One region of the Acinetobacter sp. R933-2 genome, then DNA from elsewhere that is predicted to be linked to it. Evidence: predicted binding sites of a transcription regulator. Region 1 holds the regulator's gene; the other holds the start of a gene.
What was found. The regulator PhoB, encoded in region 1, activates phosphate uptake and scavenging genes when phosphate is short. The targets are predictions, from matches to a motif close to TGTCATNAANCTGTCATAA.
Positions count from the first base shown of each region.

Region 1 (8,049 bases):
CCATCGTTGCAAGCTTTTGATAACCCGTTGGTAATAAACGTTGTGCCAAATCTACAATCACCGCATCGCCACCAATCAATAAACGGCGTTTGTCTGCTAATACTGCATCTAAAATTTCTTGTGCCGCTTCTACCGCAGGTTTACGTAATAGTTTATTAAATGCTTTTGCAGATTTATCAGGATTCATCCCCAATGATTTTAAGCTGTCATTCATACGTGCATCATTTGCAATGTTGGTACGAATACCGCCCGGATGTACACACAGCGCACTCACGCCACATTTTTCAATATCAAGTTCTTGACGTAAAGACTCAGTAAAACCACGCACTGCAAACTTCGTTGCGTTATAACCAGACTGAGTTGGCTGAGCAGTTAAACCAAAGATACTTGAAGTATTGATGATATGACCATCACCTGTTTTCTTGATGTATGGTAAAAATTCTTTCGTGCCATAAACCACACCCCAGAAGTTAATCCCTACGATCCATTCAAGTTCTTCGTAAGTTTCACCTTCTACTGTCGCACCTAATGCTACACCAGCATTATTAAAGATCATGTTGACAGAACCATGATTTTGAACAGTTTCTTCCGCCCAAGCTTTAACTTCTTGTTGTTTTGCAACGTTTACTTTCTTTGATGTAACACGTACGTCATATTGTTTAACTAATTCTACAGTTTCGGCTAAACCTTTTTCATTCACATCACTAATTGAAAGGTGGCAACCTGCTTTTGCTAATAAAATAGCCAGTTGTTGTCCCATACCTGAGCCTGCACCTGTGATTGCAGCGACTTTATTTTTAAAATTTTTCATCGAGTTTCCTTGTTTGAATTTTTGCCGTATGTACGTTCTATATACATACACTCACAGCTCCACTATAATTTTGACAATGACTATTGTCAATATAATATGTTAAGCTTTTCAATGTTGATTAACTTGCTCAGGATCATGACATAACCATCAACGATTTTATGAATCAAACCTTGCAATTTGCATAATTAAGTTGGCACACACTGATATGACAACAGATTTTTTAGATGAAACAACACAACAGGTGCAGGAACAAAAGACACCGAAAAAACTCGTGAAAGAAAGACAGTTCAAAGGAATGTCTCTTTCTGAGCGTAAATTAGCACGTCGTGAAAAATTAATTGAAGCAGGGATCGAAACTTATGGTACTCATGGCTTCTTTTCAGTAACCGTCAAAGATGTTTGTATTGAAGCTAAACTGACAGAACGTTATTTTTATGAATCTTTTAAAAAGAGTGAAGAGCTGTTTCAAACTATTTTTTTACAATTAGTTGATCAGCTACAACACACTGTGATGCAAGGTGTCATGCAATCGTCACCAGATCCGAAACCAATGATTCATTCGGGTTTAATGGCTTTATTTTCTATGCTCAAAGCAGACCCACGTGTTGCACGTATTATTTATGTTGATGCAATGTTGGTTCAAGAATTACATAATCACGCCACAATTCATGAAACTATGGGACGTTTTGACCGCATGATCCATGCCTTTGTTATGTTGATGATGCCGCGTATCGACTATAGTGAGCAGGAAATTTCCTTGGTTTCGACAGGATTAAATGGTTATGTAACCCAAGTTGCTGTGCGTTGGGTCATGGGTGGCTTTAAACTTTCTGTAGAACAAGTTGTATTTGCATGTGAAGCTGTTTTTTTCTCATTGCTCAACTCATTTTCAGAAAAACAAAGCGCCTAAATTGCCCAAAATACTTCTAAAATGCCTCTGAAAGAAAAAGACCTGATATTTTTAATTAAACTGTAAAAATAAAATGTCATCGTTCTTTTAAGTGAAATTTCACATCAATTCACAAGTTTTGTCACAAAAAATTGCAAATAATAGCCGATATCTATTTTTTGCAATGATATTGTCATAATTAATCTTTGTAATAAGCCTGTCATAAATAATAAAACGGTACACCGTTCATACATAGGATATTGCGTTGTGAAAGATGACTATATTTTAATCGTCGATGACGAACTTCCGATTCGAGAAATGATCCATACCTCATTAGATATGGCAGGCTTTCAATGCTTACAAGCAGAGGATGCCAAACAAGCACATCAAATGATTGTCGATCAAAGACCCGCTTTGATTTTATTAGATTGGATGATGCCGGGCGGCGTGAGTGGCGTAGATTTATGTCGTCGCTTGAAACGTGATGAAAGTCTGGCAGAAATCCCAGTCATTATGTTGACTGCACGAGGTGAAGAAGATCACAAAGTGCAAGGACTTGATGCTGGTGCAGATGATTATATGACGAAACCATTTTCAACACGTGAATTGGTCTCTCGTATTAAAGCTGTTTTACGTCGTGCAAATGCCTTAAGTGGTGAAAAATCAATTGATGCAAATGGTTTAATTTTAGATCCTGTAAGTCAACGTGTGAGTTTTGGCAACAGTATTTTAGAAATGGGACCCACTGAATATCGTTTATTAGCCTTCTTTATGACACATCCTGAACGTGCTTATACACGTGCCCAGTTACTTGACCAAGTTTGGGGTGGTAATGTCTATATCGAAGACCGTACAATTGATGTGCATATTCGTCGTTTACGTAAAGTATTAGAACCTTATGGCGCAGACCGTTATGTACAAACAGTACGTGGTACAGGTTACCGTTTCTCTACACGCGCTGATGTCGCTTTAGGTTAGCTTTTTAGGTCAATTTGTTTTTATGTATGAACCCTACCCCGTCCCAGATCTTGCACGTGAACATAAACAATTTCGTTACAGCAGTTTATGGACTTTTGCCAAACAAGATTTACGACTTTTAGCATTTTTATTAGTCATCGGATGTTTTATTGGTTTTGGGATCGGGTATTTTTGGGTCTGCATTTCTTTAGCTTTTGCGACTTTTTTTATTTTCCAACTTCGCTCTTTGTATTTGGTGAATGAGTGGATTTCTAACCGTCCCTATGATGTTCCTCCTAATTTAAGTGGTATATGGGGCGCATTATTATTTAATGTTTATCGTGCGCAGCGCCAAGAACGTGTTGTTCAAGCTGAAATGGTTGGATTGATTGACCGAGCACAATCTTCACTGATTGCGCTTGCTGAAGCGGTGGTTTTAACCGATGAACTGCATCAAATAGAATGGTGGAATCCTGCAGCAGAAAAACTGTTAGGCATCCAAATGCTCGATCGTGGACGTAATATTTTAACCATTATTCGTCAACCGAGCTTTATTGAATATTTTAATAATATTGACCAATCGCCTGATGGCATCAAAATCAAATCTTCAGTTTATGATGAACATTATGTACAAATTAAACTCACCCGTTTTGGTAGCGAAAGTCGTTTACTGGTTGCTTATGATGTCACGCGTGTCCACAACTTAGAACAAATGCGTAAAGATTTTGTCGATAATATTTCACATGAATTACGAACGCCGCTTACTGTTCTAAGTGGCTATATAGAAACATTTACTGATCAAGAAGATCTAAATCCACGTTGGAAACGTGCATTTGACCAGATGCAATCACAAACTCGCCGTATGAATGCTTTGGTGAATGATTTATTACTTTTATCTCGACTTGAAGGTAATAAGCAAATTGCTAAAAACCAAATCATTGAAATGCCTAGTTTAATGAATCAATTATTTGATGATGCTCAAGCCTATAATGTTGATTATGGGCATACATTAAACTTAGATATTGATAGCCATTGTGACTTAATTGGTTCAGATACCGAACTTGCCAGTGCATTTAGTAACTTAATCACCAATGCTGTTAAGTACACCCCTAAAGGTGGCACAGTAACGATGGGCTGGCATGATGATGGTTCACATGGTTATTTTACTGTACAAGATACAGGAATTGGCATTGACCCTAAACACTTACCTCGTTTAACTGAACGTTTCTATCGGGTAGATAGCGCACGTAGCCGTCAAACAGGTGGAACAGGTCTAGGTTTAGCGATTGTCAAACATGTATTGATGCAACACAATGCTTATTTAGAAGTTGAATCAAAAGAAAATCAAGGTTCAACCTTTAAAGTGGTATTTCCAAAAGAACGTTTATATAAACCTGAATAAAACATTTAGCAAGTTTAAGCAAAAATCACCTTCTTTATTGAGGAAAGTGATTTTTGTGATCTAAAATTATAGGCTATGCCCCAAAGCTTCGCCCATTACCACTGTAGAGTTTGCTTGAAATTGAGTATCCCAATTCATTTTATTTTGTTCAAATAAAACGATTGCTGTTGAGCCTAAATAGAAGCGTCCTAACTCATCACCTTTTTCAAGTTTCAATTCATGATGATCAAGTTCAACACGACCAGAAGGTTTTACTTTACCTGTTGCAACTGTTTCTATCCCTGCAACAATCATCGCACCCACCAAGACCACAGCCATACGTCCAAGTTCTGTATCAAATAAGCAAACCATACGCTCATTACGTGCAAATAAACCTGGTACATTTTCCGCAGTGGTTTGATTTACTGAAAATAACTCACCTGGAATATATAACGTTTCTGTCAATGTACCTGCAAATGGCATATGCACACGATGATAATCACGTGGTGATAAATATACTGTCGCAAATTCACCATTTTTAAATGGCGCTGCCAATTGTGGGTCACCAATGAGTTTTTCTACAGAAAAACTTTGCCCTTTCGCTTGAAATACATCGCCTTCTTTGACTTTACCTAATTGGGAAATCGCGCCATCCGCAGGTGAAACAATACTGTTTGCATCTGTATCGATTTCACGGACACCCTCTTTTAAAGCACGTGTAAAAAACTCATTAAATGATTTGTATTTCAAAGCATCTGTTTGTTGTGCAATTGATAAATCAATGCCGTACTGTGCTTTAAAAGCTTGAATCGCAATATTTTTTATAATTAAATTTTCACTTGCTGCAACTTTTCCAACCACACGGCTCAGTTGTTGTTGAGGTACAAGGTTTTGCGCACGAATAAAAAGTTGTTTTTTCAAATTTGAGGCTAGACTCACGACGGTGATTCTCCACTAATAATTGGACTGTCGAGGCGATTGCCCCATTCGCTCCACGCACCATCATAAGCTTGAATATCCCAACCGAGCAATCGCCCTAAAATATAAGCCAAACCTGAGCGGTGATGAGACTGACAATACACCACCACAGGTTGATCTAAATGAAAGCCCAATTGTTCTAAGCGTTGTTGGGTGCGTTCTAAGGAATGCAATTTTAAATGATTTTGACGATTAATTGCAGTACTCCACTCAAAATGTAATGCATTTGGTAGATGACCACCGCGTCGTGCTGCTAAGCGTTGACCTGTATATTCCTCAGTTGTACGACAATCCCAAATTTGCACTGCATTTTTTTGTACTTTTTCGAGTAATCCCTCATATTTAATTCTATATTTTTCAACATTTTGTAAATTTATTTTAAATAAATCTGTGACAGGTTTAAGTTCTTCTACCTCAGCCGAAGTTGGAAAGCCTGCACCTAGCCAAGCATGAATGCCACCATTCAATAAACTGACATTTTCAAAGCCAAGGCAATGTAAATTCCAAATCAAACGCCCTGCCCATGCACCCCCTTCATCATCATAAACAACCACGTGATGTTCAGGAGAAATATTTAAATACTCAATTAAAGTGTTTAATCCTGCTTCATCTGGCAATAAACCCGAAGCATTTTCCTCTTGGCGAACTAAATACTGCGGTTTGAGATGTAAAGCATGTGGAATATGCAATTGTTCATAAACAGAACTACGGCTTAAATCAACAATCCGTAATTGTTCATGTCCTAAATAGGGAACAAGTTGCTCAGCTTCAATTAATAATTCAAAATGAAAGGGAGAAGTCGTCATAAGATTTTTTGAATTTTAGCAGGATTATTTTGACCATCTTAGCATAGTCTTTTTTACGATTTAGCTGATTTCCTGCATTTCTTTAGCAAAAAATCAGCTATCGTTTTTCTTCTAATTGCTTGGCTCAGCAATTTCAAAAACCTGACGTAGATACGCTAAAAAAGTATCGTTATCGGTCATGGTCTTTCCTGGACTATCGGAAATTTTTGCGACAGATTGACCATTACACTCTACAAGTTTAAGTACAATATTTAACGGCGTTTGCCCCATATCATTGGTTAAATTTGTTCCTATACCAAAACTGACTTGGAAGCGGTCTTTAAAGTATTGATATAAGCTCCAAGCACGCTCTAAATCTAAGCCATCACTAAATGTGAGCATTTTAGTTTTGGTATCAATTTTGAGCTGACAATAATGTCGATAGGCTTTATCTCCCCATTCATAAGGGTCGCCACTGTCATGACGTAAACCATCAAATAGTTTGGCAAAATACAAATCAAAATCACGTAAAAAAGCATCCATCCCCACAACATCTGTGAGGGCAATACCTAAGTCACCTCGATACTCTTGTACCCATGTTTCTAGTGCAGATTTTTGAAAATCACGTAATCGCACATCTAAAGCTTGGAAGGCTTGTAAAAACTCATGTGCCATTGTTCCAATTGGGAAAATATTAAGCTCTTTGGCAATCAGAACATTACTGGTGCCACGGAAAATACTTGGTGCTGCTTTATGAAAGGTTTGAATCACATGACGTTGCCAATCTAAACTATAACGGCGGCGTGTGCCAAAGTCTGAAACTAAGAAAGGTGGGTCATTGGCTTGTTGTTCTTCTGTGTATTTTTTCAATAATTCAACTTTTGCCTGTAGGCGACGCTCTCCTTCCGCCAGCACCTCATCGGAGCGAATCCGACGGAAATACAGTTCATTGACAATTGCCAAAACGAATATTTCAAACATCATGGCTTGAACCATAGGTCCTTCAACCCAGATATCCAAACGTCCTTCTTCATCAATCCCAGCTTTAATAAAACGGCGCTTTAATTGGAATAATTCTAAATAATCAACGAAATCACTTTTAATAAAACGTAAGCGGCGTAGATAAGTTAATTCATCTTCTTTAAAGCTTAATTGGCAGAGATAATCGAGTTGCTCATTCAAATCATCTAAAATATCCTTCAATGGATAAACGGTATCTTCTAAGTTTCGGCAACGGAAATGATATACGCTGTGTGTTTGTGGGAACTTATGAAGTACCACTTGCAACATTGTAAATTTGTACAAATCCGTATCAAGCAATGACTGAATGATGGGTTGCATATTTGTTCCAATTAATCGTTCTACACTCACTATAAAAACTTAATCCCATCTTGCAAATCAAAAAAATCAGATATCTGACATTTTTAACAAAAATCTGCTGACTTTTAAATTTTAGTGAATAATAAAAGCAAAACATTAACATATAATTATAATTAAATATGTTTTAGTTAATCTTTATTGAAATTTAATTATTTTTTAATTAACATTCTGTGAGATATAACTGTATTGAAAAAAGCTAAGGTTAAAAAATACTTTTTATATTTCAAAATTTTTTTAAAAAAATAGGATATAGACATGGCTAAATTGAGTTTAGATGCACTAAATGAAATTGATGGGGTAATTGCAGCAGCTTTAGTTGATAGCTCAAGTGGTCTAGCACTTGGAACCATCGGTTCAGGTTTGGACTTAGAGCTTGCAGCAGCAGGTAATACAGAAGTCATCCGAGCAAAACGTAAAGTTGCAAAAGCTTTACAACTCAATGATAAAGTTGAAGATGTTTTAATTACACTAGGTAAGCAATACCATTTATTACGTCCATTAGATCGTAATGAAGATTTATTTTTATACTTGGTTTTAGATCGTCAAAAATCTAATCTTGCAATGGCACGTCATGAACTCCGTGCTTTTGAAAAAGAACTCGATTTTTCTTAATTCTTAAGCATTAACCCTTAAGCAAGCACCCTTCCATTACCCCAAGTGATGGAAGGATTTTAATTTATTCATCGTCATTTCAAATGGTCAAAACAATTCACACAAATTTCATCTGTATTTGTTTGAATATTTTTAGTCATTTTTTTCCTGACGTTCAACAGCATTAGTTTTAATTTGAGTTGCATACTCAACACCATGTGTCTGTAAATATTCACGAATCAATTGACGAACCACCTGAGAGGGTGTCAAGTCTTGC
Region 1 is NZ_JACAIJ010000016.1:45,548-53,596, forward strand. Features, by position in the region: gene HX005_RS16275 (SDR family NAD(P)-dependent oxidoreductase) at 1-811, opposite strand, end outside; gene HX005_RS16280 (TetR/AcrR family transcriptional regulator) at 1,017-1,721, shown strand; gene phoB (phosphate regulon transcriptional regulator PhoB) at 1,968-2,678, shown strand; gene phoR (phosphate regulon sensor histidine kinase PhoR) at 2,701-4,059, shown strand; gene asd (archaetidylserine decarboxylase) at 4,126-4,977, opposite strand; gene HX005_RS16300 (sulfurtransferase) at 4,974-5,822, opposite strand; gene pncB (nicotinate phosphoribosyltransferase) at 5,934-7,142, opposite strand; gene HX005_RS16310 (roadblock/LC7 domain-containing protein) at 7,437-7,793, shown strand; gene HX005_RS16315 (ribbon-helix-helix protein) at 7,926-8,049, opposite strand, start outside.

Region 2 (8,049 bases), on a different contig from region 1:
GTTTATTTAAAAAAACAATTTATATTCAAATCAATATTGAACATATTTTTATGTGAATTTTATTTTATATTTCCCTTATAAGCATCATGGTATAATCTTAACCAAAACTTATTTTTATCAAGGTTTTATTGTTATGCCGCAAATGATTGTTGAATATTCAGACAATATTGATCAACTTGATCATCAAGATTTAATGTTAAAATTGAATCATGCTTTGTTTGATACAGGTTTGGTCGATCATCCTTTTAATATCAAAACACGTATTCGTGCAAATCAGGATTTTTTAATTGGTTTTGGTGATAACAATCAAGCATATATTCATGTGCGTTTAGGAATGATGACTGGGCGTACGTTAGAACAACGTCAATTCATCTCAGCGCAATTACTTGAATGTCTGAAAAATTTTGAAAATTATCAAGCTGTTCATTTAGAAGTACAATTATGTGTAGAAATTGCTGAAATGCCAAAAGAAGTCTATGGAAAAACCAGTATTTTGAAATAAAATTGATATCATCTAAAAGTAAAAGGGATTTAAGTTTTTAAATCTCTTTTATTAAAAATAATAACCATTGATCAATAGAGAAAAAATATCGTCTAAAATGGAAATATAAAAAGGAATATGATTGCTCATATTCCTTTTATTTTTGTGGTTTGATTATGATTAGAAATTATATTCCATACCTACGCCAACCACAGTTTTCTTATCTTCAGCTTTCCAATCTTGTTTCTGCTGTGCTAAGACACCATAGAAACGCGTTTGTTTGTTAAAGTTATAGTCAACACCTACACCATATTGGTCAATTTTACGGTCTGCCATGTTATCAGCTGTGGTTTCAGCAGATTGATATTGTGCTTTTAATGTCACAGGAGTATCTGGAATAGTATAACCCGCAGTAATTGCCCATGCTTGTTCTTCAGCAGAAGCAGCTTCAGGCTTGAGTTTTGCCGCAGCTAATGCAGCAGCAGAAGGCGAGTCTGAAAGTTCAGCATGTTGCCATAATGCACCGAAGACTAAACCTTTAGCCCCTAAAGCACCTAAGTCTAAAGAACCCGTAACACGATAAGCATCAGATTCAACATCTTTTAAGCTAAGTGCCGCATAGTCACCTGGAACTGCAAAGTTACCCGCAATTGCAGCAGCTAAGCCGATGTCTTTATTTTCGTAAGTAATTGACGTCGATACACCACTAAAGCTGTCATTTTCTTTTGTTGTATATTCGGTTGAATTATGTTCGCCTACAAGCGCCATAAGGTTAAATTGTAAACCTGGAATAATAAGGTTTTTATCTGTTTCAAAACCAACAACGTTTTTTAGACGTTCTTCACCATGCATCATTTTGGTAATGTCTAGGTTTGTATCATCATTGAAAATATCTTGATATTTACCAGCAGCAGTTTTGAAATAAGAATCGTAGTTACCTGCTTTTACTGTACCAATGTTTTTAAATTTAAGACCTAAGAAGCGGTTACGAGCGCTCCAATCTGTATCTGAACCTGATCCATCAGTTGAAACTGCCCATTCTGCTTGATATACAGCAGCAATATTATCAGTTAATGCTTCTTCACCCTTAACACCAATACGAGAAGCATTTGAATTTAATTGAGTTTCATCGTTGTCTGCAAAATCGTAATTTTGAACTTGATTTAACGAAACATTGAGCTTACCGTACAATGTTGGCGCTGCTTGCGCTGCGCTTAAGCCGAATGATGCAACTGCGGCAGCGAGTAGCACTTTTTTCATTGAGATTTCTCCAAATCGATTCTGTCGGGCATGAGCCTGTCACTTTTTTATATTGAGTAAGCAAGAAACAAATTTTTACGAGACTTACTCACTTGGATGCAGTATCTGCAAACTTTGTTACAAATGGGTGAAGACCAGATGACATTTTGATGACGAAAAACCAAATCAATCAAAAAAATTACTAAAATAGACAATGAATACAAATAAAAAAGAGGCAATAGATGCCTCTTATTTTCTCTATTAAGAGATGCCAAAATTAAAGAGCTGCTTTAATTTTTTCAGCTAATGTTTTAATTTTTTCTTGATCACCTAATTGTGCTGCGTGTTTACCAAGTTCATGTACTGAGCTTGGAATTAAGTGAAAATGTACATGTAGCACAGTTTGACCTGCTGCAGTACCTGATAATTGCATTAAGACAATACCTTCAGCACCAAGTGCTTTTTCTATTGCTTTGGCAATTTTTTGTACAATCTGAATGGTATATGCGGCAGCATCAGGGGGTAAATCAAGTAAGGTGACTGCTGGGGTTTTGGGGATGACTAAAGTATGACCATCGGCTTGAGGCATAATATCCATAAATGCAAGAACATATTCGTCTTCATAAACTTTGATTGCTGGAAGTTCATTACGTAAAATTCGTGCAAATATATTTTGATCATCGTAAGTCATCTTTTACTCCTTGCTAAATGACTGTTTTAACGTATTAATTATTACTATAACAGCTATTTACAATTTAGTTCTTTTTGACGAGCTGCTATTTGATCAAGCTTTTGCTGTTCTTTATCTGAAAACTTAGGTTTTGAGGTAAAGCAATTATCATTACCAAATTTAGCTTTAGCTTCAGGATCTTTAAAACAAAAACCTTTCGATGCATAAATGACATTATAGTCATCTTGGAGTTTTTTACATTCTTGTGCAGGATCTGCTGCAAAAGTAGATGAACCGATCAGCATTGCTGTTAAGCTAAGTGTTGCAACATAAAGTTTTTTCATGAGTTAACCTCAATTGGACATATTGGATTGTCACTTATCATTTAGATTATAGGGGACAATCTTTCATTTTCAATGATGAAAAATTATTCGAGTGTAATTTTACTCCATAATTCATTCATATAGTATGTAATACTATTATATATCAATAACTTGTTAATTTAACCTTGAAAAAAATATTTATAGAAGCTCGTGTTTTGCCTTATTCTGCTTTTTTTGTCGATTTATTTATCTCATAGTGAATTCACTGCATTGGGATATATAAATCAATGAATAGAATCATCTTTATACATACTGCTGTAAACCTATCAAAAGATGTTTTTTGTGGTGCAATAAAATGGATAAAATAATTTAGCTTTTTTGGGTTTGAAATGATAACTGGTTTGCATTTTTTTTGAAATTAATTAAAATATGCGAAATTTTTTTGTAGATCGGCTATGTGGAAATTCATAAAAAGTTTTAATACGGTAGACACTTATTTGTTTTTAGCTCTCATTTTATTGGTGACAGTGATTGCTATGCATATGCTGTAAAAGTACTGTGAAAGGCTTCGATTGTGAAGCCTTTAATTTTTGATACATGGTAATTGATTGGTGCTTAAGTAAGAATAAAAAATAAACTTTATTTTAAAATATATAAAAATTTAAAGAAAAATAACCTTTTTTAGGTATTTATTTTCATTCTATATCGCCTATATTTTATATGTGATTAAGCTTGATACTCAGTTTATAGTTATTGTAACTGTAATAAATTGCGATCAAAAATCACTCAAACTGGCATCTATTCATTTTTATTTATAGAAAATTTTATTATTACAATTTAAGTATTGGTTAATAATAGAGTGAAACAAAAATAAATAATGATGTTTATAGTGTACAGTAAGTATTCACAATTAATCTTAAAAAGTAATTATATGAATATATGTATAGGTGGCAGTTGGCATGGTAGCCAACTACTTAAAGGACAGAAATCTAATCATTTTCTTGCTAAAGACAAGGCAACAGGGCAACACATCACTTATGAAAGGTTTGTAATAAAATATGAAAATGAAGTTTGTACTTTTTGGATTGCAAATACTTTAAGTCGCTTGGAAGCAAATGAAAAAATGATGTTTTATTTAAATCAGCTTAAAAAAATTTCAGAAAGTTAAATTAATATTTCCATGTTTTTAAATCATCATCTGCTAATCGGATTGAATTAATCTCTAAAATTTTTGCTTGATTTTGACGCCAGTCACCCAAAACAATCCGCTGTTTACCAAATTCGTTATGAATCGCAGGGCGATGCGTATGCCCATGAATTAGAATATCAACATCGCTGAGGGCTTTTTCTACAGCCTGAGCATTTACATCCATAATTTCATAAGATTTATGTTGTTGAGATTCACGACTTTTTTGACGAAAACCATTGGCAAGTTTTTGTCTAAAACTCAAAGGAGTGCTTTTTAAAATACCCAGTATCATTGGATTACGAATAATTTTTTTAAAACGTTGATAAGAAATATCATCTGTACATAAGGCATCGCCATGTTCAAGACGAATGTTTTGTGTACCCATAGTGAAACTATATGTTTCGGGTAAAAGAATGCCACCAAAACGATTTAAAAATTTTTGACCTAAAGCAAAGTCACGATTTCCAACTTGGAAATAGATTTTATTTCCAGCTTGAGTAAATTGTTTTAAATGCTCAATAATTTCATCTAACCATGGTGCAGTGTAATCGTCACCAATCCAAGCATTGAACCAATCACCCAGTATATAGAGTTGTGTGTTTTTATCTTGATATTGTTCAAGTAAATCTAAAAACCCCCGAACGAGTCGAGGGTGATCAGGTGACAAATGTAAATCAGCGATAAACAGATGGGTCACTTTTTTTCCTAATCTATGGCTATAGACTAATCCCCCCTAAATCCCCCTTTTTCTAAGGGGGACTTCCCATCCATTCGTGTCTGAGCTTTTACTCCCTCCTTTATTAAAGGAGGGGTGGGGAGGATTTAAAAATTATTCAGAAATGATTTTAGCAGATTCGATTACAACATTTTCTAAAGGAACATCAGCATGATAACCACGGTTACCAGTACGCACGCCTTTAATTGCATTCACAACGTCTAAACCTTCAGTGACTTTACCAAATACCGCATAACCCCAACCTTGCGCATTTTTGCCTGAGTGGTTTAGGAATGAGTTATTTGCAACGTTAATGAAGAATTGTGCAGAAGCAGAGTGAGGCGCTTGAGTACGTGCCATTGCAACAGTACCGATGTCATTGCTTAGACCGTTGTCAGCTTCATTTTCAATAGAATCGCGAGTCGCTTTTTCTTTGAAGTTTTCATCCATGCCACCACCTTGAACCATGAAACCATCAATGACACGGTGGAAAATTACGCCGTCATAGAAACCATCACGAACATATTCCAAAAAGTTAGCGACAGTTTTAGGCGCTTTTTCAGAATTTAGTTCAAGAACAATACGTCCTTTATTGGTGTTTAATTCGACTTGAGGAAAACTCATTCTATAATCTCCTGATCATGACTAAAAAAGCCATGGGTTTTTGGTTGAGAGAAGCATAAGCAAACTGTAAACTACAAGGCAAGCAAAAATGCGAATTTCTTTTGTATCCATTCGCAGAAATGCATTTTTATTATCCTATTTTAACTTATAGAAGTGATTTATCAACTATGAAGCCAAATGATGTTGTTTCAGAACTGCCAAAGAACCCGACAACCAATTCTGCACCTGTCGATGCTCAGCAGCAAGAACAACAGACGGGCTTGGACTTTGTGCGTCAAGTCATTACGGATGATTTAGCAGCAGGACGTACTCAAACCGTTGTTACTCGTTTCCCACCTGAACCAAATGGTTACTTGCATATTGGTCATGTAAAAGCAATTTGCCTTAATTTTGGTATTGCAGAAGAGTTCAATGGTGTATGTAATCTGCGTTTTGACGATACCAACCCCGATGCTGAAGAACAAGAATATGTCGATGGTATTGCCAATGACGTAAAATGGTTAGGTTTTGAATGGGAAGGTGCACCGCGTTATGCATCAAGCTATTTTGACCAGTTACACACTTGGGCAATTCAATTGATTGAACAAGGTGATGCTTATGTTGATCTGCAAACTCCTGAAGAAATTCGTTTAAATCGTGGTAATTTTATCGAAGTCGGTAAAAATTCACCTTATCGTGATACTTCTGTCGCAGAAAATCTGGCACGTTTTGAAAAAATGAACAATGGTGAGTTTGGCGAAGGTCAAGCTGTATTGCGTGCCAAAATTGATATGGCATCACCAAACGTGCATATGCGTGATCCAATCATGTATCGTATTTTGCATTCTGAGCATCACCAAACGGGGAATACTTGGAAAATCTATCCAATGTATGACTATGCGCATCCATTGTCAGATGCGATTGAAGGCATTACCCATTCATTGTGTACTTTAGAGTTCGTTGATCATCGTCCATTCTATGATTGGGTTGTTGCGAAAGTTAAGTCACCCTCTGTGCCACATCAGTATGAATCAAGCCGTCTAAATATTGACTATACCATCACCTCTAAACGTAAATTGCGTAAATTGGTGGAAGGCAATCATGTCAACGGTTGGGATGACCCACGTATGCCTACAGTTGTTGGTATGCGCCGTCGTGGTTTTACTCCTGAAGGTTTACGTGATTTCTGTAAGCGTGTTGGTGTAACCAAAGTTGATGGCAGTATTGTTGATGTGGCAATGCTCGAATTCTGTATTCGTCAATCACTTGAAAATACTGCATCGCGTGGTATGGCGGTCTTGAACCCATTAAAAGTGACTTTAACCAATCTTCCTGAAGATATGGATTTAAGTCATGCACGTCATCCAAACGTGGATATGGGCGACCGTATCATTCCTTTAACGTCTGAAATTTATATTGACCGTAAAGACTTTGAAGAAGTACCGCCAAAAGGCTTTAAACGTTTAACTCCTGAAGGTGAAGTACGTCTACGTCATGCTTATGTGATCAAGTGCGATGAAGTGATTAAAGATGCCAATGGTGAAGTGATTGAGCTGAAATGTTCAATTGACCCTGAAACTTTAGGTAAAAATCCTGAAGGGCGTAAAGTGAAAGGTGTGGTGCATTGGGTTTCAGCGAGCAAAGGGATTCCTGCGGAAGTTCGTGTTTATGACCGTTTATTTAATGAAGCAGCACCTGATGCAGATGATGATTTCTTAAAACACTTAAATCCTGAGTCTTTAACAGTGCTTCAAGCGGTGATTGAGCCTGCTTTGGCGCAAGCACAGCCTGAAGATCGTTTCCAGTTTGAACGTGAAGGTTATTTTGTTGCAGATCAATATGACCATACGATTGACAAACCTGTGTTTAACCGTATTTTGGACTTGAAAGACAGTTTTAAACCAAACAAATAATAAATTTGGTTTAAAATCTAAAGCTTTAAAAAACTCAGTTTCGGCTGGGTTTTTTTATTGGTCTGTGGCTCGAAAATATTGAGATAAAATATGGCTGTGATTTTACAAAACTCGACATCAGCAATATTAACCAAAATTTCTGATGAGTTGAGCGGTCTTCCAAATCAGTATATTGATTTTTATAAAAAAACAAATGGAATCATCTTTACAGATTCAGATGAGTTTAGCTCTTATTTGACTGAAATTGATGATGAAATTTCTTTGGAAGCATTATTTCAAATTGATACCAAAAATGTAAATTTTGATCTTTTGGTGATGCAAAGAGAAATAGGAGATGATCTCCCAGATGTATTTTGGATTATTGGTGGCGATGCAGGTGGTAATTTTTATTTATTGCATCGGCATACCCAGCAAATCTGGTACTGGGATCGAACATGTTTATATGGTTGTGATCGTTTAACAGAGCGTGAAATTGGTCAATATTATGCAATGAAGATGAGTTTTTATGAATTACTGACTTTGATTTTTCAACAAATAGAACAGTGCAAAATAATAATTAAAAATAAATGATTTTAGTAACAAAAAATAATATGAAAATAAGTTTTTTAAACGATAGCGGATAAGACTTTAGTCATGTCTTATGAATTTTTCTAATGGTATAAATTTAAATTAAATTAATTATTAAATATTTTAACAGGTGGTAAATTTTTTAATAAAAATATTTTTATAATGTTTAAAATCAAAAAGATATGTATTTTTTATTTTTATTTAAAAAAAATGTAAAAATAATTTTTTAAAAATTTGGTAAATTTTTTATTTTAAAAAGTGATGTGATTAACGTTATTTTAATAGATCATAATGATTATATTTTTTGTAAATAAAAATTTTAAGATAAAGTCAGTTGTAATAACATATT
Region 2 is NZ_JACAIJ010000015.1:64,301-72,349, reverse strand. Features, by position in the region: gene HX005_RS15990 (5-carboxymethyl-2-hydroxymuconate Delta-isomerase) at 134-502, shown strand; gene HX005_RS15985 (porin) at 662-1,741, opposite strand; gene HX005_RS15980 (HIT family protein) at 1,998-2,411, opposite strand; gene HX005_RS15975 (YARHG domain-containing protein) at 2,465-2,734, opposite strand; gene HX005_RS15970 (hypothetical protein) at 3,645-3,881, shown strand; gene HX005_RS15965 (UDP-2,3-diacylglucosamine diphosphatase) at 3,883-4,599, opposite strand; gene HX005_RS15960 (peptidylprolyl isomerase) at 4,732-5,241, opposite strand; gene HX005_RS15955 (glutamine--tRNA ligase/YqeY domain fusion protein) at 5,409-7,133, shown strand; gene HX005_RS15950 (SMI1/KNR4 family protein) at 7,224-7,703, shown strand.
Region 2: the regulator PhoB is predicted to act here: its motif matches at 1,878-1,896, upstream of HX005_RS15985 (porin).